Regions from separate parts of the Streptomyces graminofaciens genome, predicted to be linked through region 2. Evidence: riboswitches for the same ligand, from Rfam matches in the RefSeq annotation. Region 2 holds a riboswitch; the other holds the start of a gene.

Region 1 (15,024 bases), 4.9 Mb from region 2:
CGGCGATGACCTCCAGCTTGACCAGGTCCGTGCCGAGCGCCTCACGCGCGAGGCGGGCGGTCAGCACGGCCTCGCCCGCGGTGAAGCAGCCGGCCGTGTTGGGCAGCACACGGATGCCCAGCTTGTCGAGGACGGAGAGGACCGAGCCGTGCGAGGACGGGTCCACCCGGCGCATCGCGACCGTCGTCAACTCCGTGCCGGACGCGACGAGCGCCCGCTCCAGCATGTCGAGGCTGGGCGCGCCGCCCGTGCCCATGATCAGACGGGACGCGTAGGTCGTACCGCCGAGGACGAAGGGGTCGTCGGCCATGGTCAGCCTCCTTGGACGGCGGTGAGGACTTCCACGCGGTCTCCGTCACGGAGGGCGGTGGCCGTCCACTGCGCGCGTGGGACGACGGTTTCGTTGAGCGCGGCGGCGACACCTGAGGGGGACTGGGTGAGCGTCCGCACAAGGGCGTCGAGGGCCGTGCCGGGAGCGATCTGCCGTCGCTCCCCGTTGACGAGGACGAGCATCGTCTCGGTGGCGCTCACGCGTGCTGCTCCGTGAGTTCGCGGGCCGCCCCGGCGCGGAACCGCAGCGGCGTGAAGTCGCGCGCCTCGTCCGGGAGTTCCCCGGTGGCCAGGACATGGGCCATGACGTCGCCGGTGACCGGGGTGAGGAGCACGCCGTTGCGGTAGTGGCCCGTCGCCAGGAGGAGCCCGTCGAGTTCGGTGGGGCCGAGCAGCGGCGCGTTGTCGGGGGAGCCGGGGCGCAGTCCCGCGCGGGTCTCGGTGAGGGGCAGTTCGGTGATCCCGGGGACGAGTTCGTGGGCGTCCCGCAGCAGTTCGTAGACCCCGCCCGCGGTCACCGTGGTGTCCCAGCCCAGCTCCTCGCTGGTCGCGCCGACGACGAGTTCGCCGTTCTCGCGGGGCACCAGGTAGACGTGGCTGCCGCGGACCACGGCCCGCACGGTCCGGCTCAGGAAGGGCGCGTACCGCTTCGGCACGGTCAGCCGCAGCACCTGCCCCTTCACCGGCCGCACCGGCGGCAGTACTTCGTCCGGCACCCCGGCCAGCCGCCCGCTGTGACTGCCCCCGGCGAGGACGACCCGGTCGGCGGTCAACCGCGTCCCGTCGCCGGCCAGGACCCCCGCGGCTCGTTCCCGGACGACTGACAGCTTTTCGGCCCAGACCCGGTGAAACACCACCCCGGCGCGCTCACAGGCCGTCACGAGGGCCCTGGCGAGCCGTCTCGGGTCGATCTGGTGGTCGCCGTCGACCCGCAGCCCGCCGCGCACACCGGGCGCCAGCATCGGCTCCAGCCGGCGGCACTCGCGTCCGCTCAGCCACTCCGACGCGAGCCCCGACCGGCTCTGCAGCGCGTGCAGTTCGCGCAGATGGGCGCGGTCGTCGGCGTCGAGGGCGACGGCGAGCGTGCCGGACCTGCGGTAGCCGAGGTCCAGGCCGGTCGCCTCGGTCAACTCGGCCGCGAAGTCCGGGTAGCGGCGCGCGGACTCCAGGTTGAGTCCCAGCAGTGTCTGCTCGCCGTAATGCAGTTCGGTCACCGCGGCCAGCATCCCGGCCGCCACCTGCGCGGCCCCGCCGCCGGGCGCGGGATCCACCACGGCCGTGGCGAACCCGCGCAGCGCGGCCCGCCACGCGGTCACCAGCCCGATGATTCCGCCCCCCACGACGAGGACGTCTGACGTGTGCGTACGCGACATGGGCGTCCAGCCCCTCCCTTCGCCGGCATGACCCGGATCAGGTTCGTACGGTCGGAGGCCGCCAGCCTCCCTCTCAGCCCGGTGCGTCCGGGCTCCCGCGAGTGCTCTACGGTGGCCCACCCTAGCCCGTGCCGTTTGCCGCAGTAAGGGAGCCTCATCGCATGGCCCGTTCGCTCGACGGCCTCGTCCTCGCCCCCGTCGCGGACCAAGCCCCAGGTCAGGTGGGCACCCGCACCCGCTTCACGTACCACGAGAAGGACGGTGAGATCTGGGCCGAGTACACGGGCGGCGACGTCGTGCGCGGCAGGCTCGTCGGCACGCGTGCGGGGGACCGCCTGGACTTCCGGTACGTACAGCTGAAGACCGACGGGACCACCTCGTCCGGGCACTGCGTGTCCCAGGTCGTCGAGCTTCCCGACGAGCGCGTACGCCTGGAGGAGACATGGGAATGGGAGTCGCAGCCGGGCAGCGGCACCAGTGTTGTGGAACAGGTCACCGAGCACGACCGCTGACTGACTGATCGTCAGGTGTCTATGGTGACCAGGTGAGCGAGCAGACACAGGCACCGGGGACACCGGGTACGGAGCGGCGGGTCGTCGTCGTGGGCGCGGGCATGGCCGGGGTGCAGACCGCGGTCGTCCTGCGGGAGAAGGGCTTCACCGGCCCCGTCACACTCATCGGCGCGGAGCCGCACCAGCCGTACGACCGGCCGCCGCTGTCCAAGGCCGTGCTGCTCGGCAAGGCCGAGGGCTCCGCCTTCGACGTCGACTTCGAGGCACTCGGTATCGAACTGAGACTCGGCAGCGAGGTGACCGGCGTACGCCCCGGTGACCACGAACTGGACACGGCGACCGGATCCGTCCCGTACGACGTCCTGGTGCTCGCGACCGGCGCGGAACCGATCCGGCTGCCGGGCGCCGAGGGTGTGCCCGGCGTGCATCTGCTGCGCACCCTGGACGACGCCGAGCGGCTGCGGCCGGTGCTGGCCCGGCAGCACGACATCGTGGTCGTCGGGGCGGGCTGGATCGGCGCGGAGTTCGCCACGGCCGCGCGCGAGGCGGGCTGCGCCGTGACCGTCGTCGAGGCCGCGGACCGTCCCCTCGCGGGCGCCCTGCCCGCCGAGGTGGCCGCGCCGATGGCCGCCTGGTACGCGGACAGCGGGACCGTACTGCGCACCCACGCGCGCGTGGAGCGCGTCGAGCCCGGCACGGTGGTGCTGGACGACGGCTCACGCGTGTCGGCCGGCGCGGTGGTCGTCGGCATCGGGGCGCGTCCGGCGACGGCGTGGCTGAGGGACTCCGGGATCACGCTCGGCCGTCACGGCGAAGTGGTCGCCGACGACCATCTGCGCACCACCGCGCCGGACGTCTACGCGGTCGGCGACTGCGCCTCCTTCCCGTCGGGAAGGTACGGCGAGCGGCTTCTGGTCCACCACTGGGACAACGCCCTCCAGGGACCCCGCACGGTCGCCGCGAACATTATCGGCGAGGCCCCGGCGCCGTATGACCCGGTGCCGTACTTCTGGTCGGAGCAGTTCGGCCGCTTCGTGCAGTACGCCGGGCACCACGCGTCGGCCGACACGACTGTCTGGCGCGGCGACCCGGCGACCCCCGCCTGGGCGGTCTGCTGGCTCCGGGAGAACCGTCTGATCGCCCTGCTGGCGGTGGGCCGCCCCCGCGACCTGGCCCAGGGCCGCCGCCTGATCGAGTCGGGGACGCCGATGGACCCGGAGCTGCTGGCCGACCCGTCGCGGCCGCTGAAGGCGGCGACGGCGTAGGAGTCACGCCCACGGTCGGCCCCGTCGAAGGCGCCTCGGCTACCCACTGTCAGTCCCAGATGGCAGTCTTGGTGACGTGACCGAGATTGACGCAAAGATCGATGCTCTCGTGCCCGCGTGGCTGAACCTCCCCGACATCGCAGAGATGCTCGATGTCGAGGTGACCCGCGTGCGGCAGCTGGTCAAGGAGGGCCAGCTCATCGCCGTACGCCGCGGTGAGAACCGCGCGCTGCACGTCCCCGCCGCATTCATCGACGAAGACAAGGTCGTCAAGGGCCTCACCGGCACCCTGACGCTCCTGCGGGACGACGGCTTCACCGACGAAGAAATGCTGGAGTGGCTCTTCACCCCCGACCCGAGCCTGCCCGGCACCCCGGCCCAGGCCCTGAGCGAGAATCGCGGCACGGAGGTGAAGCGTCGCGCCCAGGCGCTCGCCGTCTGACCTGAACGACAGTCCGGCGTACGGGCCGGGGCCCACCGGGGCAACGCTCACGGCCGACCCCGCTCCGCCACGGCCCGTACGCCACCGACACCGACCGACACCGGGGGATTCCCGCGCATGCCCGACGCCACCGCACAGCTCGCCGACGCCCGCGTCTACCTCTGCACGGACGCCCGCAGGCGCCAGGGCGACCTCCCGCAGTTCCTGGACGCGGTCCTCTCCTCCGGCGTCGACATCGTGCAGCTGCGCGACAAGGGCATGGAGGCCGCCGAGGAGCTGGAGCACCTCCGACTCTTCGCCGACGCCTGCGGAAGGCACGGCAAGCTGCTCGCGGTCAACGACCGCGCGGACGTCGCCCACGCCATCGGCGCCGACGTGCTGCACCTGGGCCAGGGCGACCTCCCCGTCCCCGCCGCCCGCGCGATCCTCGGCGACGACGTCCTCATGGGCCGCTCCACCCACGCCGAGCACGAGGCCGCGGCCGCCGCGGTCCAGGAAGGCGTGGACTACTTCTGCACGGGCCCCTGCTGGCCCACCCCCACCAAGCCCGGCCGCCACGCCCCCGGCCTGGACCTCGTGCGGTACACCGCCTCGCTGGGCACCGACCGCCCCTGGTTCGCCATCGGCGGCATCGACCTGGCCAACCTCGACGAGGTCGTCGAGGCGGGTGCCCGCCGCGTCGTCGTGGTCCGCGCGATCACGGAGGCCGACGACCCCGGAGCAGCGGCGGCGGAGTTCGCCAAGCGACTACGTGCCCTCTAGGACGCCGAGCGCCTCGGTGCGGCTGCCGCTGTCCAAGGCGTGGACAGCAGATCGGTAATTTCAGACAAAAGGCCTCCCTCTGGTTGGGTGACCGGTCCGACCTGGCTAACCTGCGGCTATGGCCCTAGGAACCGCGTCCACCCGGACGGACCGCGCGCGTACTGTGCGTGACATGCTCGCCACGGGCAAGACGACGTATTCGTTCGAGTTCTGGGCGCCCAAGACGGAAAAGGGCGAGCGGAACCTGTGGAACGCCCTCCGCAGGATCGAGGCGGTCGCCCCGAGCTTCGTCTCCGTGACCTACGGGGCGGGCGGCTCCACCCGCGCCGGCACGGTGAGGGCGACCGAGCAGATCGCCGCCGACACCACGCTCACCCCGGTCGCCCATCTCACCGCGGTCAGCCAGTCCATCGCCGAACTGCGCAACATCATCGGCCAGTACGCGGACGCGGGCATCCGCAACATGCTCGCGGTCCGCGGCGACCCGCCCGGCGACCCCATGGGCGAGTGGGTGCCGCACCCGCAGGGCCTGACCTACGCGGCCGAACTCGTCCAGCTCATCAAGGAATCGGGCGACTTCTGCGTCGGTGTCGCGGCCTTCCCGGAGATGCATCCGCGCTCCGCGAACTGGGACTCCGACGTGGCCCGCTTCGTCGACAAGTGCCGGGCCGGCGCCGACTACGCGATCACTCAGATGTTCTTCCACCCGGACTCGTACCTGCGTCTGCGGGACGCAGTTGCGAGTGCCGGCTGCGAAACCCCCGTCATCCCCGAGGTCATGCCCGTCACCAGCGTGAAGATGCTGGAGCGTCTGCCGCAGCTCAGCAACGCGGCCATCCCGCAGGCCCTGAAAGAGCGGATCCTCACAGCCAAAGACGATCCGGCCGCTGTACGCTCCATTGGCATCGAGTTCGCCACGGAGTTCTGTGCGAGGCTGCTGGCCGAGGGAGTCCCCGGGCTTCACTTCATCACGCTGAACAACTCCACCGCGACACTGGAAATCTACGAGAACCTGGGCCTTCACCACCCGCCGCGGGCCTAGACCGGTCGCACTCGCGTACGACACACTGCGGAGCGGCCACAGGGAGAGGGGCGTACATGGGCTGGACGGTCCTCTACATCGCGTTCGGAATTGTCGCGTTGTGGCTGCTGGGCGAGGTGTTGCTGCAGTACAAGGCGCGGCTGCGCTGGCGGCTGCTCGCCTTCGTCGGCTTCCTCGGCGTCGTGCTCGGCGTGCTCATCCCCTCCGTGATCGTCATCGCGTTGGGCGCGATCGGCTTCGCGCTCGGTCAGACGTATGTGACGTTGTCGTTCCGTCGTGGCTTCGAGGCGGGCTGGGCCGTTCGCCCCCGCTCCCAGGACGGCGAGCCCGCGGGCGAGAAGAGCGGCAAGAAGCGCCGCCGCGGCGAACCGGAGCGCCTGGACGCGGCGCTGGAGGCCACCGACCTCGAAGCCCCCGCTGCCGGACCGTACAGCCAGGGCGACGACCTGCTCGACCAGGACGACGACGTCTTCGTCCGCCCGCAGTCCGCCGCCGCCCGGACCGACACGGTCTACTCCCCGCAGCCCTTCCTCGACGACGAGACCAGCACCTACGGCGTCTACAACGACAACGCCTTCGCTGCCGCCGCCGAACAGCCCTACGCGACCGCCGACCAGGCGCAGAGCGAGGCCTTCGCCTACTACGGCTACGACCAGCAGCAGAACTACGGGTACGACCAGCAGCAGTACGCCGCCTACTCGGACCCGTACATCGGTACCCAGACCTACGACGCCGCCTACGACCCCTCCTACGGCCAGCAGGGGTACGGGCAGCAGGGCTACGGCCAGGACCAGTACGGCTCCGGCGCGTACGGCGACACCCCGCCCGGCGGTGTCTGGGTCCCCCAGCAGCGCAGCACCGACGACCCGCTCGGCGGCGATCTCCCGCCGGAGCAGCCGTATCCGTACCAGGAGAACGGCAACGGGAGCGCGAACGGGCAGGGGTACGACGAGCAGCAGTACCGGTTCTGACGGTCACGCCGCCGTCCTGCCGGATTCACCAGCCAGGAGCCAGGCCTCTCACTGCGAGCCGCGGAACTCCGGCCCCTCCACGATCAGTCCGGCGACCAGCGCGCCCGACATTCCCGTGTGCGGCAGACCGCCGCCGGGGTGGGCCCAGCCGCCGACCAGATACAGCCCGGGCAGCCGGGTCGTGTTGGACGGGCACAGGAACCGCCCGTCGGCCGCGGCGAGCGTCGGCGGCGACATGGCCTCCGGAAGACGCACCTCGCGCCAGAGCAGCCGCTCCCGCAGCCCCGGCACGGCGGCCTCGGCGGCGGTGACGAGCGACTCCGCGCGCCGCTCGGCGAGGTCGCCCTCCAACCAGTCGGTCTCCGTCGGCACCACCGCGGACACGACCACCGACTCGTGCTCCTCGTCTGGCCGCAGCGCGGGGTCGTCCGGCCGCAGCACGGTCGCCGTGAGCGGCACGAGATCGTCGTTGTCGGGGCGGTGGCTCAGGTGGTCCAACTCGGCCGTGCGGTCCGGGGCGTGCACGACCGTGCGGTGTGCCGCGCCCGCCTCGCGGGCCCCGCGCAGGGCCAGCAGCACGGTGAACCGGCCGGGCCGCGACGACTCCAGGTCGAGCCGTACGTCGCCGTCGTCCTGGAGGAGACGCTCCGTCAGGCCGTTCAGCCGCACCGGATCGATGCCCGCCACGACGTGGTCCGCCTCGGTGAACCCCCCGCCCTCGGCCGCGATCTCGGCCGCGACCTCGACCCCGGCCACGCGGCCGTCCTTCTCGACGATCCGCGTGACCTCGGCGCCGAAGACGAACTCGACCCTCCTCGCCAGACACCGCTCGTACAGCGCCCGCGCCAACTCCCGTATCCCGCCCCGGACATACCAGGTGCCGAAGGCGTGCTCCATGTACGGCAGCACGGCCGCACTCGCCGGGATGTTCCGGGGATCCAGGCCGTACGCGAGCGCGTGGCTCTCCAGCAGGGCCGTCAGCCGGGGGTCGCGCAGCTCCCAGTCGCCGATCTCGGCGAGCGTGCGGGCGCGCCGGGTGCGCAGCAGCCGCTTGTGGGGCACCGACGGGTACGGCTCGCGCTCGGCCAGGACCTTCCAGTCCGGCCGGAGGGGCTCCTCCAGGAGGGGCCGCCGGGTGCGGTCCCAGGCCTCACGGGCCCGCACGAGGAAGTCGCCCCAGCGGTCGCCGGCGCCCGGCCCCAACGCCGTGTTCAGCGCGTCGACCACGCCCGCGCGGGAGGACCCCGGCAACAGCAGATCCGTACCGTCCGCGAAGACGTGCCGGGCAGCCGGGTCCACCTGGACCAGGTCCACGCACTTCTCCAGCGACTCCTTGCCGGTCTTCAGAAACAGATCGCGGTAGACGGCGGGCAGCGGCAGCAGCCCCGGGCCCGTGTCGAAGGCGAAGCCGTCGCGCTCGAAGCGGGCCACCGCGCCGCCGTACGTCGCCGTGCGCTCGTACAGCACCACCCGGTGGCCCGCGACGGCCAGCCGGGCAGCGGCCGCCATCGCGCCCATCCCAGCGCCGATCACCACAATCCGTGCCATGCGGCGACTGTATCGGCCACCACCGACAACGGCCCAGGCCCGGGGGCTGCGCCAGCAACCACGACCTACCCGAACGTACCCGCACCCGCCGACGCACCCGCCCCACCCGGTCTCACAGGGCAGCGCCGGCGAGGGAGTACGCGAACGGACGTGATCGTAACCAGTCGGCAACAGAGCGCTCTGAGGTTGAGCACGGACGTCTGAGTACCCGTACTCAGCCGGTGAGATGAGTACGCGCGCGGATGGGCTCCGACCTGCGTGAACGAGAGAGTGGAGACACGGAAAGGGGCGCGGCTCCGGCACCGCCGACACGGGGCGGCGGAACGGCTCTCGCGCTCTTGACCGCTCCTTCCGTCGACGAGGGTCACGAGAACAGACCGACGGGTCGGCGGGAGCGAGGCACGGGGGAAGTACGGGGGATACGGGGGAGGCGCCGGTTCGAGGTGGCCCGCGGGGGACGCGGCCAGTTCGAACCGGCGCTTTCATATGAGCTCCGCCCGCCCGGGTCGGCCCGCCTGCCCCGGCTACCGGTTGCCGCTCACCCGCCCCTGCAACAGCCGCGACAACGCCGAGTGGACGTCGTCCAGGGAACGCTCCGGCTGGAAGGCCTTCCAGTCCAGCGCCGCCACGAGGACCATGCCGACGAGTGCCGACGCCGTCAGCCCGACATCGATCTCGTCGCTCAGCTCACCCGCCGCGACCCCTTCCCGCAGGACGCCCTCGACGACCGCGACCGCCTCCTGCCGGACCACCATCAGCGTGGACTGCCAGGCCCGGTTGGTGCGCCACAGCTCGGCCACGTACAGCTGGGTGAAGGACGGGTAGCGGTCGATGAAGACGAGACCGGCCCGGATCATCGCGTCCAGCGCGTCGACCTTGCTGCCGCCCTCCTCGGCGGTCCGCTCCGCCGCTTCCCGCAGGGAAGCGGTGAGGAGCCCCACGCCGTGCCGCAGCAACTCCTCGAAGAGGACCGACTTGCTCGCGAAGTTGTAGTAGACCGTGCCCTTGGCGACGCCGGCGCGCTCGGCGATCTCGTCCACCGTCGTGGCGGAGAACCCCTGTTCGGCGATGAGGGTGACGGCGGCCTCGTAGAGCTTCTGCCGGGTCGCCTCGCGGCGGCCCCCGCCTGCGCCGCCGGGGGCTTTGCTGCTTTCCATGGCCCTGATTGTCACAGGAACCGGGGCATGGGTGGTCACAGGCTCAACTCCGGGTGCAGTCGGTCCAGGGTCCACACCTGCTTGCGGCGGGCGGCGACCGCGGTGAGCGCCAGGGCGCCGGCGGTGAAGGCCACGAGTACCGCGCACGCCTGCCACACCGGGCCCAGGCCGCCGCCCGTGATCAGCCTCCTGAGGGCCTCGACCACGTAACTCATCGGCAGGAAGGGGTGGATCGCGTTGAAGAAACCGGGGCTCGTCTGCACGGGATACGTGCCGCCCGCGGACGTCAACTGGAGCATGAGGAAGGCGAGGACGAGGATGCGGCCCGCCGCGCCGAAGCGGGCGTTCAGCCACTGCACGATCGCCGCGAAGCACGCCGTCACCAGGAACAGGAAGCCCACCGTCCCGGCCGCCCGCGCCATCTCCAGGCCGACGGCGAAGTGGAGCACCGCCATGAGCGCGGCCGTCTGGAGCACGCCCAGCGCGGCCACCGGCAGCCAGCCCGCCAGCGCGATCCGCCACGCCGAGGCGCCTGCCGCGAGGGCACGCCGGTTGAGCGGCTGGATCAGCATGTACGCCACCATCGCGCCCACCCAGAGGGACAGCGGGATGAAGTAAGGGGCGAACCCGGTGCCGTAGTTGGGCGCCTTGTGCAGGTCTTCGGTGGCCAGCCGCACCGGGTCGGCCATCACGTCGGTGCGCCGGTCGCGGTCCTGCTTGTCGTAGTCGGGGATCCGGCCGGCGCCGTCGTGCAGTCCGCCCGCGAGCTTCCCGGAGCCGTCGACCAGCTTGTACATGCCCCCCTTGAGGTCGTTCGCGCCCGTCTTCAGCCGGCCGACGCCCGTGTCGAGGTCCGCTGCGCCGGTGCTCGCCGTGCCCAGGCCGGTGTGCAGCGTCTCGGCGCCGTTGGCGACCTTCGCGGCGCCCGTGTTGAGCGCGTTCACCTTGGCGACGGCCGAGTCGAGGTCATCGGAGAGGGTGGGCGCCGCCTCGGCGAGAGCGCGTGCCTGTCGCTCCAGGGTCTTCAGGTCCTTGGCGAAGGCCTTCATGTCGCCGCCGTAGTTCCGCACCACGGTGTTGACGTCCTCGGTGAGCCGCGCCGCGTCCGCCGCCGCGTCCTTGGCCTTCTTCAGATCCGCGCAGGCCGCGTCGGGCAGGACTTGGTCCTCGCAGCGCCGCCGGTAGACGCCGTCGAGGGTGTCGGAGGCGGCACGGGTGCCGGTCGCGGCGGCGGGGGCCGTCTTCACGAACGCGTCCAGGTGCCCCCGGATCGTGCCCGCCGAATCGGCCACCAGGGTCGCGGTGTCGGCGATCGTCCGGCCGTTCTCCTTCAGGAACGGGCGCACCTGGTCCGCCGCGCCGTTGACCTTGTCGGCCAGCTTCTGCGTCCCGTCCGCGACCTGTTGGGCACCCTCCTCCAGATCGCCCGCGCCCGTGTCGAGCTTCGTCAGCCCGCCGGACAGCGAACCGCTGCCCTCCTTGGCGTCCCTCAGCCCGTCCGCGAGGTCCTTGGAGCCCTTCTCCGCCTTGCCGATCCCGCCGGTGAGGTCGTCGGCGCCCTTCGCGGCCCTCTCGGTCCCTTCGTGGATGTCCGAGAACGAGATGAAGATCCGGTCGAGGAACGACCGCGACGCCTTCGTCGACGCCGCCGTACGCACCTCGGAGAACACCGTCCGCGAGATCTGCCCGACGATGTAGTTGTTCGCGTCGTTCGTACGCACCTGGAGGGCGCCCGTCTGCGGCGACTCCCCTGAGCTGGAAGCGATCCTCTCGCTGAAGTCCGCCGGCATGGTCAGCGACAGGTAGTACGTGCCGTCCTCGACGCCCTTGCGCGCCTCGGCGGCGCTCACCAGGTGCCACTCGAAGGTGTCGCTGTCGCGCAGTCCCTCGGCGATCTCGTCGCCCGCCGCGAGCCTCTCCTTGCCGACCGACGCCCCCTTGTCGTCGTTCACCAACGCCACGGGGATACGGTCCAGACGGCCGTACGGGTCCCAGAACGACCACAGATAGAGGGCGCCGTACAGCAGCGGCAGCAACAGGAGCGAGGCCAGCGCGGCACGCGGCAGTTTGCCCCGGCCGAACCGCCTGAGCTCAAGCGCGGCGAGTTTCGGCGAGCGCATCGGCCTTCTCCTTGTCGTCGTCGCTGAGATTCGTGTCGGTGTCGGTGTCCGTGTGGGTGTGGGTGTCGGGGGCTGCGGTCGGCTCGTCGTCGCCCACAGGGGAGGGCGTTTCGGGGACGCCCTCACACGCGCGTGCCGCTTTCCCCGGTGCCGTCGACACGACGACCGCCCCTTCAGGCGCCTCGCTGCACACCGCCAGAACCGTGGTCCCGGACCCGGCCAGGGATCGCAACAGGGCCCATGCCTCGGCCCGTTCGGTGTCGGAGAGCTTCAGATCGGTGTCGTCGACGCCGAGCAGCCGGGGCCGGCCGACGAGGGCCAGGGCGACGGACAACCGCAGCGACTCCAGCCGATCCAGGTCGCGTACGGCGGTCCGGGAGCCCTTGGGCAGGGCCTCCGGGTCGAGCCCGGCGGAGGCCAGCGCGGTGTCGATCCGCAGCTTCGTCTCGGCGGCACGGTCGGCCCGGGACCGCAGCAGACCGCGCAGGGAACCGTCGAACCGCCGCTGCAGCAGCGCCCGTTCGCGCAGATGCTCGCCGACGGTCAGGGCCGGGTCGAGGTCGGTGACGCCGGGGACATGGGCGAGAGCGCTGATCCGGCGCACGGCCGCCATCTGCTTCGGCAGCCGGAGGGAGCCGACGGTGGCCCGGCCCTCGCTCGGCTTCATGCGCCCGGTGAGCGCGAGCAGCAGACAGGTCCGCCCCGACCCGGACGGCCCCTCGACGGCGATCAGCGAGCCGGGCTCGACCTCGAACCCCACGCCCCGGAACGCCCAGCCGCGCGGCCCCTCGAGCCCGAACCCCTCGGCGGCGAGAGAGACCCCGCCGACCGCGCTCGGTACGTCGCCCGCCCGTGGCTCCGACATGTCCCCGAACCCCTCGACTCTTTTTGCACTGACTGGTCAGTGCAAAAACTACTCCGAACCCCTGATCGAAGCAAAGGCCCAGGTCAGACCGGATTGTCAGTGGCATACCTCACGATGGGCACATACGGCACCTCGTATGTGGGCGTGCCGTCACCCAGACGACAGGAGGTTCGTCATGGCCAGCTACCACGCGGCAGCCGATCGGCACCGCGCCACCGGCCCTGCCCCCTCACTGACCGGCCCCGCGAGCGACGTCCACCCCGTGCAGCGCCGTGCCACGGCCCCACCCGCCGCCCTCGACCTGCTCGCCCAGGCCCGCTCCGGGCTCGAAGAGGCGTCCGGGCTGCAGACCCCCAACGAGCGGTACGCCACGGCCCATCTGGCCGCCCTGCGCACCGCCGCCGCCGTGCTCGCCGCCCGGGGCCGCCCCGAGCCCTCCGCGAAACGCCGGGCCAGGATACGGAGCGCCTGGGAGGTGCTCCCCGAGATCGCGCCCGAACTCATCGAGTGGAGCGCGCTGTTCGCCTCCGGGGCGAGCCGCCGGGCACGCGCCGAGGCGGGCATCCAGGGCGCGGCGAGCGCGCGCGACGCCGACGACCTGATACGCGACGTGGCGATGTTTCTACGTCTGGTCGAGCGGATGCTGGTGCTCCAGCCGGTCCTGCCGCAGCCCAGGCGGGACGGCGGCGCGGGGGTCGCGGACACGGGCTGACCACTCGGCGCTGCCCATTAGGGTTGGGAGCACCAGCCTCCGCCACGGCCGCCCGGCCGGCGGCGGAGACGCAGCCCATCGCTCCGCCGCACACCAGGCGGTGCCGCGCCGAGGAGTCAACTGCCGTGTCGGATCCGATGCGCCCACCCGTCTCCCATGACCACCCGCACACGACGTCGCTCCGCTCCGACCCCCCTCGGGCTCGCGCCGCCCTGCGTACCGCCGTGGTCCGGGAGGTCCTCCAGGACGCCCTCGACCGCCGGGTGAAGGCCACGGGACGCGAGTCGCTCGACGTGCTGGACACCGGGGGCGGCAGCGGCAGGTTCGCGGTGCCCCTGGCCGGCCTCGGCCACCGCGTCACGGTCGTCGACCCCAGCCCGAACGCACTGTTCGCGCTGGAGCGCCGAGCCGCCGAGGCCGGCGTCGCCGACCGCGTCCAGGGCGTCCAGGGCGACGCACACGGCCTCTTCGACGTGGTCGAACGCGGCGGCTACGACGCCGTGCTGTGCCACGGTGTCCTGGAGTACGTGGACGACCCCGCCGAGGGCATCGGCAACGCGGTCGCCGCGCTGCGCCCCGGCGGCGTGCTCAGCCTGCTCGCCGCGGGCCTCGGCGGCGCGGTCCTCGCCCGTGCCCTCGCCGGGCACTTCAAGGAGGCCAAGCAGGCGCTCGACGACCCGAACGGACGCTGGGGCGAAGGCGATCCGGTGCCTCACCGCTTCACCGCCGAGCAGCTCACCGCGCTCGTCGAGGGCGCGGGCCTGAGCGTCGCCGCCGTGCACGGCGTCCGGGTCTTCGCCGACCTGGTCCCCGGCGTCCTCGTCGACACCGAGCCCGGAGCCCTGGACGCCCTGCTCAGGCTGGAGGCCGCGGCCGCCGAGCTGCCGGCGTTCCATGCGGTGGCCACACAGCTCCATGTGCTCGGCGAGACCCGTGGGACCACCGAGGCCTGAGCCGCCTCCCGATCCCGGCCCAGCGGCCGGCGCCCGAAGAGCCGGTGAGCGCTTGCGAGGCTGACGAGCCAATACGCCCGTGCCGCGCTGATCAGGGGCTCGGCCGCAGATGGAGTACGCCACAGGCCCCCCGATCGGGCGCCCGGAGCCGTATGATCGAGGGAGACCGTCCTGCATGACGGACCGTTCGCTGGGGAATGCACGCCTCAGTGAATCGGGGCGCCATGGCGGGTTCTGGTTGGCTAATTGGCGTAGAGGGGCGGGTTTCACGGGGGCGATTCCCTGCCTATCCTAAAAAGGACCCCCGGGTCGCTCCGGCGACCGCACGATGAGGAGGACTCCGTGCCGCTCTCAGAGCACGAGCAGCGCATGCTCGAGCAGATGGAGCGAGCGCTGTACGCCGAAGATCCCAAGTTCGCGTCAGCGCTTGAGGGAAGCGGGCTGCGTACGTACACCCGGCGGCGGGTCTACCAGGCGGTCGCGGGCTTTCTGGTGGGTATCGCGCTCCTCATGGCCGGAATGGTCGCACAGCAGATCTGGGTCAGCGTGGTGGGATTCCTCGTCATGCTGGGCTGCGCGGTGCTCGCCGTCACCGGTTGGCGCAAGGCCCCCAAGCCGGGTGAGCAGCCTGCCGGAGCCGCCGGTTCAGCCGGTGCGCGTCGGCAGACACGACAGCGCCGCTCCATGATGGACCGCATCGAACAGCGCTGGCAGCGCCGCCGAGACGAGCAGGGCGGCCACTGAGCCCTCGGGCCTGCCGAGCTGACAGACCCCACAGAGACGGATGAAGGGTGATCACCCACTGGGCGGTCGCCCTTCACGCATGCCCGGGACGCGGGTGTGCTGTGCGCTGTCCGGGGCCTCGTGTCACCGGTGGAGCGGTCGCCCTGTCGCCGACGAGCCCTCGCCCGGCTTCCCGCGTCGCCACCATCCCGGCCCCCGGAGTCCCGGGAGCCCCCCGTAGTCCCGGGA
Region 2 (15,024 bases):
CCTTCGACATCGGCCGGAGGGCCGCGACACCCGCCGGGGCGACCCGGTACGAGGAGGAGCCCACCGAGGAGCCCGCCCCCGCCGAGCCCGCGCAGCCCCCGGCCCCGCGCCCCGCCCCCGGCGGCCTCCCCTGGGGCATCGCCGTGCTCGCCGTCGGCCTCGCCACCGAGACGTACGCCGGGCGCTCCGGCGTCGGCTCCGGCCTGGCCCTGCCCGGCGGCTTCGCCGACAGCCCCGCCGGGGTCCTCGCCGGCTGGCTGCTCACCGCGCTGGGCCTGGCCCTCGCCGGGCCCGGGCTCACCCACCTCACCGGACGACTGCTCCAGGCCGTACGCCCCGGCGCGCTGCGGCTGCTCGCCGGGCGGGTGCTGCAGGAGGAGGCCCGGCGCATCGGGCGGCCGCTCGGCGTGGTGTGCGCGGTGGCCTCCGGCGCGTACGCCATGGTGAACCTCTCCTCCGGCGCGCGCCCCTCGGTCGGTCCGCTCACCCTGCTGGGCGGGCTCGTGGTGGCCGGCTGCACGCTTCTGACGCTCGCCACGGCCGCCGTCGAGGCGCGGCGGGCGCACGCCGACACCACGGCCGCGCTGCTGCGGATGGGGGCGTCCGCGGCCCTGCCCCGCCGGGCGGCCCTGCTGCGGGCGGGCGCCCTGCTCGCCCTGTTCGGCCCGCTGACCTTGACGGTCGCGGAGCTGGCGGCCTGGCCGCTGGCCGTGTGAAACCCCCTGCCGAGGGCGCCGGAAAACTCGTACGGAAAAAATCCGCGATCGGCGATGAGTTCCGTACGGCACCCCGGTCTACCCCCGCGAACGGACCGAAACCGATGGGAGAGACCTCGCCATGTACCAGCAGATGATCTTCGTGAACCTGCCCGTGAGCGACCTGGACGCCTCGAAGAAGTTCTTCACGGAGCTCGGGTACGCGCTCAACCCCCAGTTCAGCGACGAGAACGCGGCCTCCGTCGTGATCAGCGACACGATCGTCGCGATGCTGCTCACCAAGCCGTTCTACGCGACCTTCACGAAGAAGGAGATCGCGGACGCCACGCGGACCAGTGAGGTGCTGATCTGTCTGAGCGCCGAGAGCCGCGCGAAGGTGGACGAGCTGGTCGAGAAGGCCGTGGCCGCCGGTGGCACGGCGTCGGAGAAGGTCCAGGACATGGAGGGCTTCATGTACGGTCGCGCCTTCGACGACCTCGACGGCCACACCTGGGAGGTCGTGTGGATGAACCCGGACGCCATCGAAGGCTGAGCATCCGCACGAACCGCCGTACGAACCGCGCCTAGCATGGGCGGGTGCAGACGATGCCCGCCCATGCGGCCCACCACGACGACCGTGAGATCGAGTCGCTCGCCGAGTTCGACGCGACCGTGTCCGCGCGCGGCACCCTGAGCGGATTCCGGGTCCAGGCCGTCGACCTGACGGACCGTACGCGCGAGTTGCTCACCACCGACACGACGGGCGCCGTGTTCCTCGGCTGCCCGATGCGCGAGGACGCCGCGGCGAAGGTCCGCGCGGGCGGCGCCCTGGTCTTCCCGCCCCTCCCGGACCTGCCCTTCGACCCGTACCGAGGCCTGGTCTACTCCCCCGACGAGCTCTTCGAGTCGCTCGCGGAGGGTGGTTACGAGGCCACGCCGGACGCCCGCGCGTACGCCTGGTTCCAGCGCACCAAGGCCGACCGCGACGTCTTCGCCTCGACACTGCGCGCCCTCCACGACGACGCCGTGTCGGACGCCCTCGACGAACTGCTGTCCGGGGCACGTGTGGTGGGCGTGATGGGCGGCCACGCGATGGCGCGCGGAACGGAGGCATACGAGGGCGCCGCCCGGCTCGGCCGTACGCTGGCCCGCGCCGGGCTCACGGTCGCCACCGGCGGCGGCCCGGGCGCGATGGAGGCGGCGAACCTCGGCGCGTACGCGGCCCCGTACGACGACGAGATGCTCACCGAGTCGCTTCGGCTCCTCGCCAAGGCGCCGAAGTTCACGCCCTCCATCACGGAGTGGGCGTCCGCCGCCTTCGAGGTGCGCACCCGCTGGCCCAAGGGCGGCACCTCCGTGGGCATTCCGACCTGGTTCTACGGCCACGAGCCGCCGAACCCGTTCGCCTCGCACATCGCCAAGTACTTCGCCAACGCCACGCGTGAGGACGGCCTGTTGGCCCGCTCCACCGCAGGCGTGATCTTCCTGCCGGGCGCCGCCGGAACCGTCCAGGAGATCTTCGACAACGCGACGCCCAACTACTACGAATCGCGCGGCGAACCGACCCCGATGGTCCTCGTCGACCGCGCCCACTGGACGGAGAGACTGCCGACCTGGCCGCTGCTCCAGTCGCTGGCGCGCGGGCGTTCGATGGAGTCACGGATCGCTCTGGTGGACCGGATCGAGGAGGCCCCGGAGGCCCTTCGCCGTATTGTCGATTAAGGGCTAAACATTCGTACGGTTAATGAGCGGGCAAAGCCAACTGAGGGTGCCCTCTTCCGGATTGACAGTGCTTACACCACGCTTATAAACCTTTGAGACACATGGGGAAGCCGCCGTTCCCTCGGCGGCGCCTCCATCACCCCCCACTCCTGCCCAAGTGCACCCCCTGAAGGGCAAACGTGTCCATATCTCCTCGCGCCCCCCGCGCCCTCCGTAGCGCTCGAGCGGTGCGTCCCCTCGGTGTCGTCGTAGCGTCGGCCGCGCTCGTGCTCGGTGTCGCCGGCAACGCCATGGCTTGCAGCATCAAGGACTTCTCCGCCGTCGCCGCGTGCGACGGCGACAAGGGCGTCATCCGCGTGACCGACGTGGACCCACTGGGCGTCACCGCCGAAGTCAGTGTCTATCTGGAGAACAACGGCGCCGACCTGCGGCTGGTCGGCAAGAAGACCATCGAGAACGCCACGGCCGAGGGTGTCACCATCACCTTCGAGGAGGACTGGAAGCCGAACGCGGAGTACCGCATCCACATCACCGCCGACAAGTACGTCGACGAGGACATCGAGCCGAACCTGGTCGCACCGGCCGAGGCGTGCAAGAAGGCGGACACCCCGCCGGAGGCCTCCGAGAGCCCGGAGGAGCCGTCGAAGGCGCCGGGCAAGTCGACGGGCAAGTCCACCCCCACCCCCTCGGCGTCCGACAGCGGCACCCCCTCGACCACCGGCGGCAGCAACAACGCCCCGTCCCCCGAGGGTGAATCGAACCTCGCCGAGACCGGTGCCGACTCCCACACCGGCCCGATCGCCGCGATCGCGACGGCTCTGGTCATGCTCGGCGCCGGAGCCGTGCACTACAGCATGCGGCGGCGCGGCAGCACCCGCTGACCCGCCCGTACGGCCCTGTGGCCCGCGCCCTCCCCGAGGGGCGGGCCACACCCCGTTCAGCCGAAGGTCGCCTTCGCCGGCCAGAAGTCGGGCACCCGCGTCGGCGGCGATGTCCGGCGCCATCTCGTACGGCAGCCAGGTGGCGAGCGCCGCGTCCGTTCCGTGAATGACCTGCTCATGAGCCATCCGGCGGGCCCAGAACCCGGCGGTGTGCTCCCGGCCAGGGCCTGGGGTTCCTGGGCACGCATCGCCACGAAGCGCACCCTATGCGCCGGAGCCGTCCCCCATCACGACGATGTCGGCCGCGTCGAACGCCACCCCGACCTCGTCCCCGACCCCCGGCGCCTCCCGCAGCGCACACGCCGCCTCCAGCCGGGGCGCGTCCTCCGGCTGAAGGTGTACGGCCACATGGGTGCCCCGGAAGGTGCGCGCGGTCACCGTGCAGCGCAGCCCGTCGGCCGGCGCGACCAGGCGTACGCCTGCGGGCCGGACCAGCAGCGCGCCCGGTCCCTGCCGCGAGCCCTCCGGCACGGGCACCTTGCCCCAGGGCGTGTCGGCGGCCTGGCCGCTCACCGTCGCCTCGACCACGTTGTCGAAGCCGAGGAAGCGTGCCACGAACTCGTCCGCCGGCCGCTGCCACACCTCCAGCGGCGTCCCGGCCTGGGCGATCCACCCGTCCCGCATCACCACGACCCGGTCGGCGAGCGCGAACGCCTCGCCCTGGTCGTGCGTGACCGCCAGCACGGTCGTGCCCAACTCACCGAACAGCTGTCGGAGTTCGACGACCAGCCGCTCCCGGAGCGAGCGGTCCAGCTGGCCGAGGGGCTCGTCGAGCATGAGCAGCCGGGGGCGCGGGGCGAGGGCGCGGGCCAGCGCGACCCGCTGCTGCTCACCGCCGGAGAGCGAGGCGACGGCCCGTCGCGCGGCCCCCGGCAGCCCGACCAACTCCAGCAACTCCCCTACCCGTACTGCCTGTTCGGCCTTCGAAGCGCCGTGCATCCGCAGCCCGAAGCCGACGTTGCCGCCCACGTCCCGCTGCGGGAAGAGCTGGTGGTCCTGGAACATCAAACCGACGTCCCGCTTGTGCGCCGGCACGGATGTCATGTCCCGCCCGTCGAGGAACACCCGCCCGGAGCGGAGGGGCTGAAGCCCCGCGACCGCCCGCAGCAGCGTCGACTTGCCGCTGCCGCTCGGCCCCAGCACACACACGATCTCGTGCTCGGCGACCGCCAGATCGACGTCGTCGAGCACCGGCCGGCCCCCGAACCGTACGGTCGCACGCTCAAGCCTCAGCAGCATCAGAACTCCCCCGTGCGATCGGTGCGCAGTCGCTCCAGCACCAGCAGCGCCACCGCGCACACCACCATCAGAATCGTCGAAAGGGCCATCGCCTGCCCGTAGTTGAGGTCACCGGGTCGACCGAGCAGCCGCGCCACGGCCACCGGCAGCGTCGGATTGTCGGGCCGCGCGATGAACACGGTCGCCCCGAACTCCCCGAGCGACACGGCGAAGGCGAACCCGGCCGCGATCAGCAGCGCCCGCCGCACCATCGGCAGATCGACCTCGCGCCACACCCGCCACGGCGACGCCCCGAGCACGGCCGCCGCCTCCCGAAGCCGCTCGTCCACGGCCCGCAGCACGGGCAGCATGGTCCTCACGACGAAGGGAACGCCCACCAGGGCCTGCGCGAGCGGCACCAGGATCCAGGACGAGCGCAGGTCCAGCGGCGGTTCGTCCAGCGCGATCAGGAACCCGAAGCCGACGGTGACCGCGGACACCCCGAGCGGCAGCATCAGCAGCGCGTCGAAGCCGCGGACGAGCCGGCCGGCCCGCCGGGTGAGAGCGGCCGCGGCGAGCCCGCCGATCAGCACGGCGATGGCGGTGGCGGCGAGCGCGTACTTCAGCGAGTTCCCGACGGCCTCGATCGGCGCGACCAGGAAGATCCCGCTGTCGGCGCTGGTCAGAGCCCTGTAGTAACCGAACCCCGGCGCGTCCAGCGACCGCTCCACCAGCACCCCGAGCGGCAGCAGGATCAGCAGGACGACGGTGCCGAGCACGAGGGCGAGCAGCGCCCACTGCCCCGCCCCACGCGGCCGCCGCGCCGTCATGGACGCGTCCACCAGCCGCAGCGCGGTCTCCCGCCGCCGTACGGTCACGGCGTGCACGGCGAGGATCAGGCCGACGGCGACGAACTGGACGAGCGTCAGCACGGCGGCGGTCGCGAGGTCGAAGATCGCCGAGGTCTGCCGGTAGATCTCCACCTCGAGCGTGGAGAAGGTCGGCCCGCCGAGGATCTGCACCACGCCGAAGGAGGTGAAGGTGAAGAGGAAGACCATGAGCGCGGCGGCACCGACGGCGGGCCCGAGCGCGGGCAGCGTCACCTTCCGCCAGGCGGTCATCGGCGACGCCCCGAGCATCCGCGCGGCCTCTTCCTGCCGGGGATCGAGCTGCGCCCACAGCCCGCCCACCGTCCGTACGACGACCGCGTAGTTGAAGAACACATGCGCGAGCAGGATCGCCCACACGGTCGTGTCCAGCCGTACGCCCCACAGCTCGTCGAGCAGTCCGCCGCGCCCGACGAGCGCCAGGAAGGCCGTACCGACCACGACCGTCGGCAGGACGAACGGCACGGTGACGACCGCCCGCAGCAGCTGCTTGCCCCTGAAATCGAAGCGCGCGAAGACATACGCGCCGGGGAGCGCGATCAGCAGGGTGAGCGCGGTGGAGACGAGCGCCTGCCAGGTGGTGAACCACAGCACGTGCCGGATCCCGGAGTCCCCGAGGACATCGGCGATCCGCCCGAACTGCCAGTCCCCGTCGACGCGCAGCCCGCGCGTCACGATCGCCGCCACCGGATAGGCGAAGAACACGCCGAAGAACGCGACGGGCAGGGCCATGAGCCCGAGCCGCGCCGCGCTCCCCGTACGGGCCCGCCGCGGCGAGCCCTTGGCCCCTACTTCAGTACGAGCGAGGTCCACGACTTGACCCACTGGTCACGGTTCTCGGCGATCTTCGCCGGTGCCATCGTCTCGGGATCCTTCGCCGCCGGCCCGTACTCGGTGAACTCGGCGGGCACCGAGGCGCCCTCGACCACCGGGTACACGAACATGTTGAGCGGCATGTCCTCCTGGAACCGCTTCGAGATCAGGAAGTCGATGAGCGCCTTGCCGCCCTCGGCGTTCTTGGCGTTGCTCAGCAGCCCCGCGAACTCGATCTGCCGGAAGCAGGTGCCGGTGGCGACACCGGTCGGCGCGGTCTTCGGCCGCGGGTCGCCGTAGACGACCTCGGCGGGCGGCGAGGAGGCGTACGACACGACGAGCGGCCGGTCACCTCCGGCCTTCTTCCCGTCGGCGGACCCGGAGAACTCCTCGTAGTACGCCTGCTCCCAGCCGTCGACGACCTTCACACCGTTGGCCTGGAGCTTCTTCCAGTAGCCCTCCCAGCCCCCGTCGCCGTACCTGGCGGCGGTACCGAGCAGGAAGCCGAGCCCGGGAGATGACGTGGAGGCGTTCTCGGTGACGAGCAGATCCTTGTACGCGGGCTTGACGAGGTCGTCGAACGACGCCGGCGGGTCGATCTTGTGCTCGGCGAAGTACGCCTTGTCGTAGTTGACGCAGATGTCACCGGTGTCGATGGGCGTGACCCGGTGCTTGTCCTTGTCGAGTTGGTAGGCGGCGCCGACCTTGTCGAGCCCCTTCGCCTCGTACGACTGGAAGAGGCCGTTGTCGAGGGCGCGGGAGAGCAGGGTGTTGTCGACGCCGAAGAAGACATCGCCCTGCGGGTTGTCCTTGGTGAGGATCGCCTGGTTGACGGCCTGCCCGGCGTCACCGCTCTTGAGGACCTTGACCTTGTAGCCGGACTCCTTCTCGAACGCCTTCAGCACGTCCTTGGAGTAGGCGAAGGAGTCATGGCTGACGAGCGTGACGGTCTTTGAACCACCGCCGCTGCCGCTGCTCCCGTCGGAGTCGGACGACCCGCAGGCGGACAGGGTGACGAGTCCCAGGCCCACGACCACGGCCGCGAACCGTCTGTTGGTGATGCTCACTGAATTCCTCCTGGAGTGACCAGGAAGAGACGCGGCCCTGCCCGGGACTCCCATGACGGGCTCCCCGGGCAGGGCGCAACAGCTCGAGTGGTGACCGATCTCCCTACCCAGAATGACCTGGGCCAGGTTCGGAGGGTCTGCGGCCGATGCCGCACTCTCAGCGCTGTGGCGCTCCCCTGTCGGAATATGAAGATATGCGTACGGAGGTCAGCGTACCCCGTGGCCGAATCCGTACTACCTCTCGGTGGCCGCCAGCTGGCCACAGGCCCCGTCGATCTCCTGCCCCCGGGTGTCCCGAACGGTCACCGGCACTCCATGGGCGGCGATGGCCTCGACGAACGCCTTCTCGTCCTCGGGCCGGGAAGCGGTCCACTTGGACCCCGGCGTCGGGTTCAGCGGGATGAGGTTGACGTGCACGGGCTTGCCCTTGAGCAGCCGGCCGAGCCGGTCGCCGCGCCACGCCTGGTCGTTGATGTCCCGGATCAGCGCGTACTCGATGGACAGCCGCCGCCCGGACCTGGCGACGTACTCCCAGCCGGCGTCCAGCACCTCCCGCACCTGCCACCGCGTGTTGACGGGCACGAGCGTGTCGCGCAGCTCGTCGTCCGGCGCGTGCAGCGAGATGGCGAGCCGGCACTTGAAGCCCTCGTCGGCGAACCGATGGATGGCCGGCACCAGCCCGACGGTCGACACGGTGATCCCGCGCTGCGAAAGCCCCAGCCCGTCCGGCTCCGCGTCGGTGAGCCGACGGATGGCACCCACGACCCGGTTGTAGTTGGCGAGCGGCTCACCCATCCCCATGAAGACGATGTTGGAGAGCCGCGCCGGACCACCCGGGATCTCGCCGTCCCTGAGCGCCCGCATGCCGTCCACGATCTGGTGGACGATCTCGGCGGTGGACAGATTCCGGTCCAGCCCGGCCTGCCCGGTCGCACAGAACGGGCAGTTCATACCGCACCCGGCCTGGGAGCTGATGCACATGGTGACCCGGTCCGGGTACCGCATCAGCACCGACTCCACGAGCGTGCCGTCGAACAGCCGCCACAGCGTCTTGCGGGTGGTCTCCTGGTCGGTCGACAGATGCCGTACGACCGTCATCAGCTCGGGAAGCAGCGCCTCCTGGAGCTTGGTGCGCGCACCGGCGGGGATGTCGGTCCACTGCTCCGGGGCGTGCGCGTACCGCGCGAAGTAGTGCTGCGAGAGCTGCTTGGCGCGAAACGGCTTCTCGCCGATCTCCGCCACGGCTTCCTTGCGCTCGGCAGGCGTGAGATCGGCAAGGTGCCGCGGCGGCTTCTTGGCTCCGCGGGGGGCGACGAAAGTGAGTTCTCCGGGCTTGGGCATGGTTTCTCAAGTGTCGCAGATCGTTCGGGGTGATCTGCGGCCACGGGCGTGCACCGCTGTGAGCGCTACGCGGCGGTGTGCTCCAGCTGGTCCTTGAGGTGTTGCTCGTTGCGCGGGAGTTCCTTGCGGATCTGGGGGCGGACGACGAGGGGTACGAGGACCTTGCCGATGCCCTTGCCCTCGAAGTCGACTTCTATGGTCACGCGGGAGCGGCGGCCGTCGTCGAGCGGGGTGATCTCGCCGTGCACATGCCCGCGAACGGGTCCGTCGACGCCCTGCATGCCCCAGACCCGCGGGGGCTCGTACTCGGTGAGCTGCATGGTCATCGGCATGTCCCGGCGGCCGAAGTGCCGGGTGATCCGCACCCGGGAGCCGACGCCGACGGGCCCGGCGTCGAGCTGCTCCGTCGAGACCGCGCTCTCCTGCCACTCGGGCAGGTGGGCGAAGTCGCTGATGTACGCCCAGACGTCCTCCGGGCGGCGGTCGATGTCGATCGATTCACGGAAGTCGGACATGAGGTCCGCCCCCTTCCAAGAGCGATCCCCCCTGGGAGTGGCTCTACGAGCATCGTCCCACTTGACCGCGCGGGGGACCACGGCAGTGAGCCCCCGCCCAGGACAGGACGGGGGCTCACACACCTCATGTACGCGCTTCGATCAGCCGGAACCCACGAACAGCACCAGCAGCAGCCACACCACCGGAGCCGTGGGCAGCAGCGAGTCCAGCCGGTCCATGATCCCTCCATGGCCCGGCAGCAGGGTGCCCATGTCCTTGATGCCGAGGTCCCGCTTGATCATCGACTCGCCGAGGTCGCCCAGTGTGGCGCTGGCGGCGACGGCGAGGCCGAGGAGCAGGCCCTGCCACCAGGCGCCGTCGGCGATGACGAACTGCATGAGCAGCGCGCCCGCGACCATGGCGAAGGCGACAGCCCCGAGCAGGCCCTCGCGGGTCTTGCCGGGGCTGATGCGCGGGGCGAGCTTGTGCGTGCCGAAGCGCCAGCCGACGGCGTACGCGCCCGTGTCGCTGACGACGGTCAGCAGCAGGAACACGAGAACCCGCTGCGGCCCGTCGTCGGCGGTGAGCATGAGCGCGACGAACGTGGCCAGGAACGGCACGTAGAAGGCCGCGAAGACCCCTGCCGTGACGTCCTTGAGGTAGTTCTCCGGCGGTTCGGTCATCCGCCAGACCAGGACGGCGAGCGCGGTGAGCGCCATGGCCACCCAGGCGCCCTCCGGGCCCCGTACATACCCGGCGACGACCATGGCGGCCCCGCCGACCGCGAGGGGTACGAGGGGCGCCTTGATGCCCTTGCGCTCCTGCAGCCGGGAGGTGAGCTCCCACAGGCCGACGACGACGGCGACCGCTATCACACCGACGAAAACTGCCTTGACGATGAACAGCGAGGCGACGATGACCGCGCCGAGCCCGACGCCGACCCCTATGGCGGCGCCCAGGTCACGGCCCGCGCTCTTCTTCTGCGGGGCGGGCTGAGGGGCGTCGGGCATGGGCTCCGGCTTCTGCGACGCGGCCACGGAGGACTGCGCCGACTGGGTCTCGTCGCGGAACAGGGGGCCACCCATCCGGGCGGCCCCCCGGTCGTCATCCTGGTTCCCGCCATGCGCGGGTACGTCGGGCACGATGGGCATGGGCTGAGTCTGCATGTAGTGCGGGGCCTCAGGCGCATCGTACGCGGGACCCGACGGGGTGGCCCCCTGGACAGGTCCCCGGTCGGTCGGCGCCCAGTACCCGGCTTGTGGCGGCGCTCCCCAGGAAGAGTCGTTCATCAGACCTCGAGGAGCTCCGCTTCCTTGTGCTTGAGCAGCTCGTCCACCTGGGCGACGTACTTCGCGGTGGTGTCGTCGAGCTCCTTCTCCGCACGGCGGCCCTCGTCCTCACCGACCTCGCCGTCCTTGACGAGCTTGTCGATGCCGTCCTTGGCCTTGCGGCGGACGGACCGGATGGAGACCTTGGCGTCCTCGGCCTTGGTCTTGGCGACCTTGATGTAGTCGCGGCGGCGCTCCTCGGTCAGCTCGGGGAACACCACTCGGATGATGTTGCCGTCGTTGCTCGGGTTGACGCCCAGGTCGGAGTCGCGGATCGCCTGCTCGATGTTGCGCAGCGCGGTCTTGTCGAACGGGGTCACCACGGCCATGCGCGGCTCCGGCACCGAGAACGAGGCCAGCTGGTTGATCGGCGTCAGCGCGCCGTAGTAGTCGGCCACGATCTTGTTGAACATCGCCGGGTGCGCACGACCGGTGCGGATCGCGGCGAAGTCGTCCTTGGCGACCACGACGGCCTTCTCCATCTTCTCCTCGGCCTCGAGGAGGGTCTCTTCGATCACCACTTGCTCCTGCGTGTCTTGAGTAGGCCCGGCTGCTGTTCTTGAGTTTCGGTCGGCGGCCGGCTGCGTCGCGTCTTCTTCCTGCACGGTTCCCGACCGGCAGGACATTGTCCATCCCCCGGTCAGGCTCCGTCCCCCGGGCAGGGGAAGGTGCCGGTCAGGCCCGGCTTCCCTGATCACCCACGAGAGTGCCGATCTTCTCACCCTTGACGGCCCGCGCGATATTGCCCTCCTTGAGAAGCTCGAACACGAGGATCGGAAGCTTGTTGTCACGGCAGAGCGTGATCGCGGTGGCGTCGGCGACCTTCAGTTCGCGGGTGATGACCTCGCCGTAGCCGAGGGCGTCGAACCTGACCGCGTCCGGGTTGGTCTTCGGGTCGGAGTCGTAGACCCCGTCCACACCGTTCTTGCCCATCAGCAGGGCCTCGGCGTCGATCTCCAGGGCGCGCTGGGCGGCGGTGGTGTCGGTGGAGAAGTAGGGCATGCCCATACCGGCGCCGAAGATGACCACACGGCCCTTCTCCAGGTGGCGCACGGCGCGCAGCGGGATGTACGGCTCGGCGACCTGGCCCATGGTGATGGCGGTCTGGACGCGGCTGTCGATGCCTTCCTTCTCCAGGAAGTCCTGGAGGGCGAGGCAGTTCATGACCGTGCCGAGCATGCCCATGTAGTCGGAGCGGGCCCGGTCCATGCCGCGCTGCTGGAGTTCGGCACCGCGGAAGAAGTTGCCGCCGCCGATGACGACCGCGATCTCCGCGCCGTCACGGACGACGGCCGCGATCTCCCGGGCGATGGCGTGCACCACGTCCGGGTCGACGCCGAGGCCACCGCCCCCGGAGAACGCCTCTCCGGACAGCTTCAGCAGAAACCGGCCGCCTACTTTGCCGTCGTCGCTCTTCTGGGGCTTGGTGGTCATGGAGATCTCGCCTCTTTACGTGTCGCACATACCAAGAAGGCCATTGCCGTGGGGTGGTGTTCGCAACCCGTGCGCGGCAATGGCCTCCTCGTCAGATCTGCTGTCGCCCGTCGCGCGTCACGCACGCACGTGGCGGCGTACGCGAACGACTGCGCTCGACCCTATCGGGGCCGGGCGTCCGTCGCGTAACGGACTCAGATGCCGACCTTGATGCGCGTGAAGCGCTTCAGGGTGACACCGGCCTCGTCCAGGACCTTCTGGACGGACTTCTTGTTGTCCAGCGCGTACGGCTGGCCGAGCAGCGTGGCGTCCTTGAAGAAGCCGTTGAGGCGACCCTCGACGATCTTCGGCAGGGCGGCCTCGGGCTTGCCCTCGGCGCGGGTGGTCTCCTCGGCGACGCGGCGCTCGGACTCGACGACCTCGGCCGGCACGTCCTCCTTGGCGAGGTACTTCGGCGCGAAGGCGGCGATGTGCTGGGCGATGCCCTTGGCCACGTCGGCGTCGGCCTTGTCCAGCTCGACCAGGACACCGATCTGCGGGGGCAGGTCGGGCATGGTGCGGTGCATGTAGGAGAACACGAAACCGTCGGCGTACTGCGCGAAGCGGTCGAGGACGATCTTCTCACCGAGGTTGGCGTTGGCCTCGTCGACGTACGCCTGGACGGTCTTGCCGGCCTCGATCTCGGAGGCGAGCAGGGCCTCGATGTCGGCCGGGGAGGTCGCGGCGACGTGCTCGGCGATCGCGGCGGCGGCGGCCTGGAACTTCTCGCCCTTGGCGACGAAGTCCGTCTCGCACTTCAGCTCGACCAGGACACCGGAGGTGTTGTCGTCGGCGATGAGGGAGACCACGGCGCCGTTCTCGGCGGAGCGGCCCTCGCGCTTGGCGACGCCCTTCTGGCCCTTGATGCGCAGGGCCTCGACGGCCTTGTCGACGTTGCCCTCGGCCTCGTCCAGCGCCTTCTTGCAGTCCATCATGCCGGCGCCGGTGAGCTCACGGAGCTTCTTGACGTCAGCGGCGGTGTAGTTCGCCATGATCTGTGAATCTCTTCTCGGAGTTCGAAGTCTCGAAGTCGGCGTCCGCCGCCGCTCGTGGGGGCGGGCGTCCACCGAAGATCTACGGGCTACGGAGATCTACGGCCACGAAGATCTGGTGGCTGTGGATGAACGGCGGGTGGCGTGCTCGGTGCCACCCGCCGTCATCTCAGCCTTACGACCGTGAAGGCCGGGCGACCGTGAAGGTCAGGCCTGCTCGGCGTCCGCGGCCGGCGCCTCGGCGGCGGGGGCCTCAGCAGCGGGGGCCTCTTCGGCCGGAGCCTCGGCAGCGGCCTCAGCGGGAGCCTCGGCGGCAGCCGGAGCCTCGGCGGCCGGCGCCTCGTCGGCCTTCTTGTCGCCCTCGAGCAGGTCGCGCTCCCACGCGGCCAGCGGCTCGCCCGCGGCCTTGTCACCCTTGCCCTCGGTGGCGACACGGGAGCGGGAGATGAGGCCCTCGGCGACCGCGTCCGCGATCACACGGGTGAGCAGCGTGACGGAGCGGATCGCGTCGTCGTTGCCGGGGATCTTGTAGTCGACCTCGTCGGGGTCGCAGTTGGTGTCGAGGATGGCGACGACCGGGATGTTGAGCTTCCGGGCCTCACCGACCGCGATGTGCTCCTTCTTGGTGTCCACGATCCAGACGGCGCTGGGCACCTTCTGCATCTCGCGGATACCACCGAGGGTCTTCTCCAGCTTGGCCTTCTCGCGCGAGAGCACGAGAAGCTCCTTCTTGGTCAGACCGGACGCGGCGACGTCCTCGAAGTCGATCTGCTCGAGCTCCTTGAGGCGCTGCAGACGCTTGTAGACGGTCGAGAAGTTGGTGAGCATGCCGCCCAGCCAGCGCTGGTTGACGTAGGGCATGCCGACGCGGGTGGCCTGCTCGGCGATGGCCTCCTGCGCCTGCTTCTTCGTGCCGACGAACATGACCGTGCCGCCGTGGGCGACGGTCTCCTTGACGAACTCGTAGGCGCGGTCGATGTACGACAGCGACTGGAGCAGGTCGATGATGTAGATGCCGTTGCGCTCCGTGAAGATGAAGCGCTTCATCTTCGGGTTCCAGCGACGGGTCTGGTGACCGAAGTGGACGCCGCTCTCCAGCAGCTCCCGCATCGTGACGACGGCCATGGCCGTTCTCCTTGAATTTCTCGGTTGTGCCGCGAGAACCGGACGGCTCCCGCGCCTGACGCCCGCGTTTGCGCCGTTGCCACGAAGGACCGAGGGGCGCTGATACGGACCACAGACGGGCCTCGTACCGGGGCGTGCGAAGTCGACCCGGTGACCCGGATCGCCACCAGAAGTGTACGGGACCCAGGAGGCCCCGGGTGACGCCGATATCCACAACCGGCGGGTACTCCACAGATCCCGGCCATGATCGCCCTGTTCGCGGCACGGTTCTCCCATGGCTCGCACGACTGACAACCGACCGAATGGACGCGCCCGCAGGTGGCCGGCGCTGCTCCTCTGCCTGGCCATGACCTTCCTGACCTCGGCCTGGACGACCCCACCACGAGCGGCGCCGTCGTCGGCGCCGACGGCACCCGCGCCACCGCTGCCACCCGTGCCACCAGCGCCCGAGGACCCCGTGCCCGCCGTGGGCCGCGCCTGGCCCGTGGGCCTGCGCCCCTCGGTGCTCCGCACCTGGGATCCCCCACCGACCCCCTACGCCCGGGGCCACCGGGGCGTCGACCTGTCGGCCCCTCCGGGCTCCCCGGTACGAGCGGTCGCGTCGGGCAGGGTGTCCTTCGCGGGCCGGGTCGCAGGCCGCGGAGTCATCTCCGTCGAGCTGTCGGGCACGGGTGCCCCGCCCCTGCGCACGACCTACGAGCCGGTACGGGCATCCGCGAAGAAGGGCGACGAGGTGACGGCGGGCGAAGTACTGGGAACCTTGGAGGCGTCCCCCTCCCACTGCCCGACAACATGCCTGCACTGGGGCCTTCGCAGAGCGGGGACGTACCTGAACCCCCTGTCGCTACTACCACCATGGCTCCTGCGCGGAGGGCCGTCCCGCTTGCTCCCGCTGTCGCCTTGACTGCGAGGGAGGGAGGGAGCCAG

What was found. A riboswitch is a leader RNA that binds a small molecule or an ion and turns the genes downstream of it on or off. The one in region 2 is predicted to bind thiamine pyrophosphate.
Region 1: linked by a shared signal. The riboswitch ahead of thiO (glycine oxidase ThiO) and the one ahead of SGFS_RS19045 (thiamine ABC transporter substrate-binding protein) in region 2 are both predicted to bind thiamine pyrophosphate.

The regions. Positions count from the first base shown of each region.
Region 1 covers NZ_AP018448.1:9,437,824-9,452,847, forward strand. Annotated here, with positions in the region: gene SGFS_RS41510 (thiazole synthase) at 1-310, opposite strand, end outside; gene thiS (sulfur carrier protein ThiS) at 313-513, opposite strand; gene thiO (glycine oxidase ThiO) at 528-1,703, opposite strand; TPP riboswitch at 1,701-1,812, opposite strand; gene SGFS_RS41525 (hypothetical protein) at 1,865-2,215, shown strand; gene SGFS_RS41530 (NAD(P)/FAD-dependent oxidoreductase) at 2,248-3,480, shown strand; gene SGFS_RS41535 (Rv2175c family DNA-binding protein) at 3,557-3,922, shown strand; gene thiE (thiamine phosphate synthase) at 4,040-4,684, shown strand; gene metF (methylenetetrahydrofolate reductase [NAD(P)H]) at 4,803-5,726, shown strand; gene SGFS_RS41550 (SCO2102 family sporulation regulator) at 5,783-6,697, shown strand; gene SGFS_RS41555 (phytoene desaturase family protein) at 6,746-8,245, opposite strand; gene SGFS_RS41560 (TetR/AcrR family transcriptional regulator) at 8,770-9,402, opposite strand; gene SGFS_RS41565 (YhgE/Pip domain-containing protein) at 9,438-11,522, opposite strand; gene SGFS_RS41570 (ATP-binding cassette domain-containing protein) at 11,494-12,387, opposite strand; gene SGFS_RS41575 (SAV_6107 family HEPN domain-containing protein) at 12,563-13,099, shown strand; gene SGFS_RS41580 (class I SAM-dependent methyltransferase) at 13,225-14,052, shown strand; gene SGFS_RS41585 (DUF3040 domain-containing protein) at 14,395-14,796, shown strand.
Region 2 covers NZ_AP018448.1:4,506,303-4,521,326, forward strand. Annotated here, with positions in the region: gene SGFS_RS19015 (hypothetical protein) at 1-716, shown strand, start outside; gene SGFS_RS19020 (VOC family protein) at 838-1,248, shown strand; gene SGFS_RS19025 (LOG family protein) at 1,293-2,417, shown strand; gene SGFS_RS19030 (LAETG motif-containing sortase-dependent surface protein) at 2,645-3,298, shown strand; gene SGFS_RS19035 (ABC transporter ATP-binding protein) at 3,563-4,597, opposite strand; gene SGFS_RS19040 (ABC transporter permease) at 4,597-6,195, opposite strand; gene SGFS_RS19045 (thiamine ABC transporter substrate-binding protein) at 6,252-7,343, opposite strand; TPP riboswitch at 7,426-7,531, opposite strand; gene rlmN (dual-specificity RNA methyltransferase RlmN) at 7,578-8,684, opposite strand; gene SGFS_RS19055 (SRPBCC family protein) at 8,750-9,199, opposite strand; gene SGFS_RS19060 (phosphatidate cytidylyltransferase) at 9,341-10,468, opposite strand; gene frr (ribosome recycling factor) at 10,468-11,025, opposite strand; gene pyrH (UMP kinase) at 11,183-11,941, opposite strand; gene tsf (translation elongation factor Ts) at 12,136-12,972, opposite strand; gene rpsB (30S ribosomal protein S2) at 13,180-14,097, opposite strand; gene SGFS_RS19085 (murein hydrolase activator EnvC family protein) at 14,372-15,001, shown strand.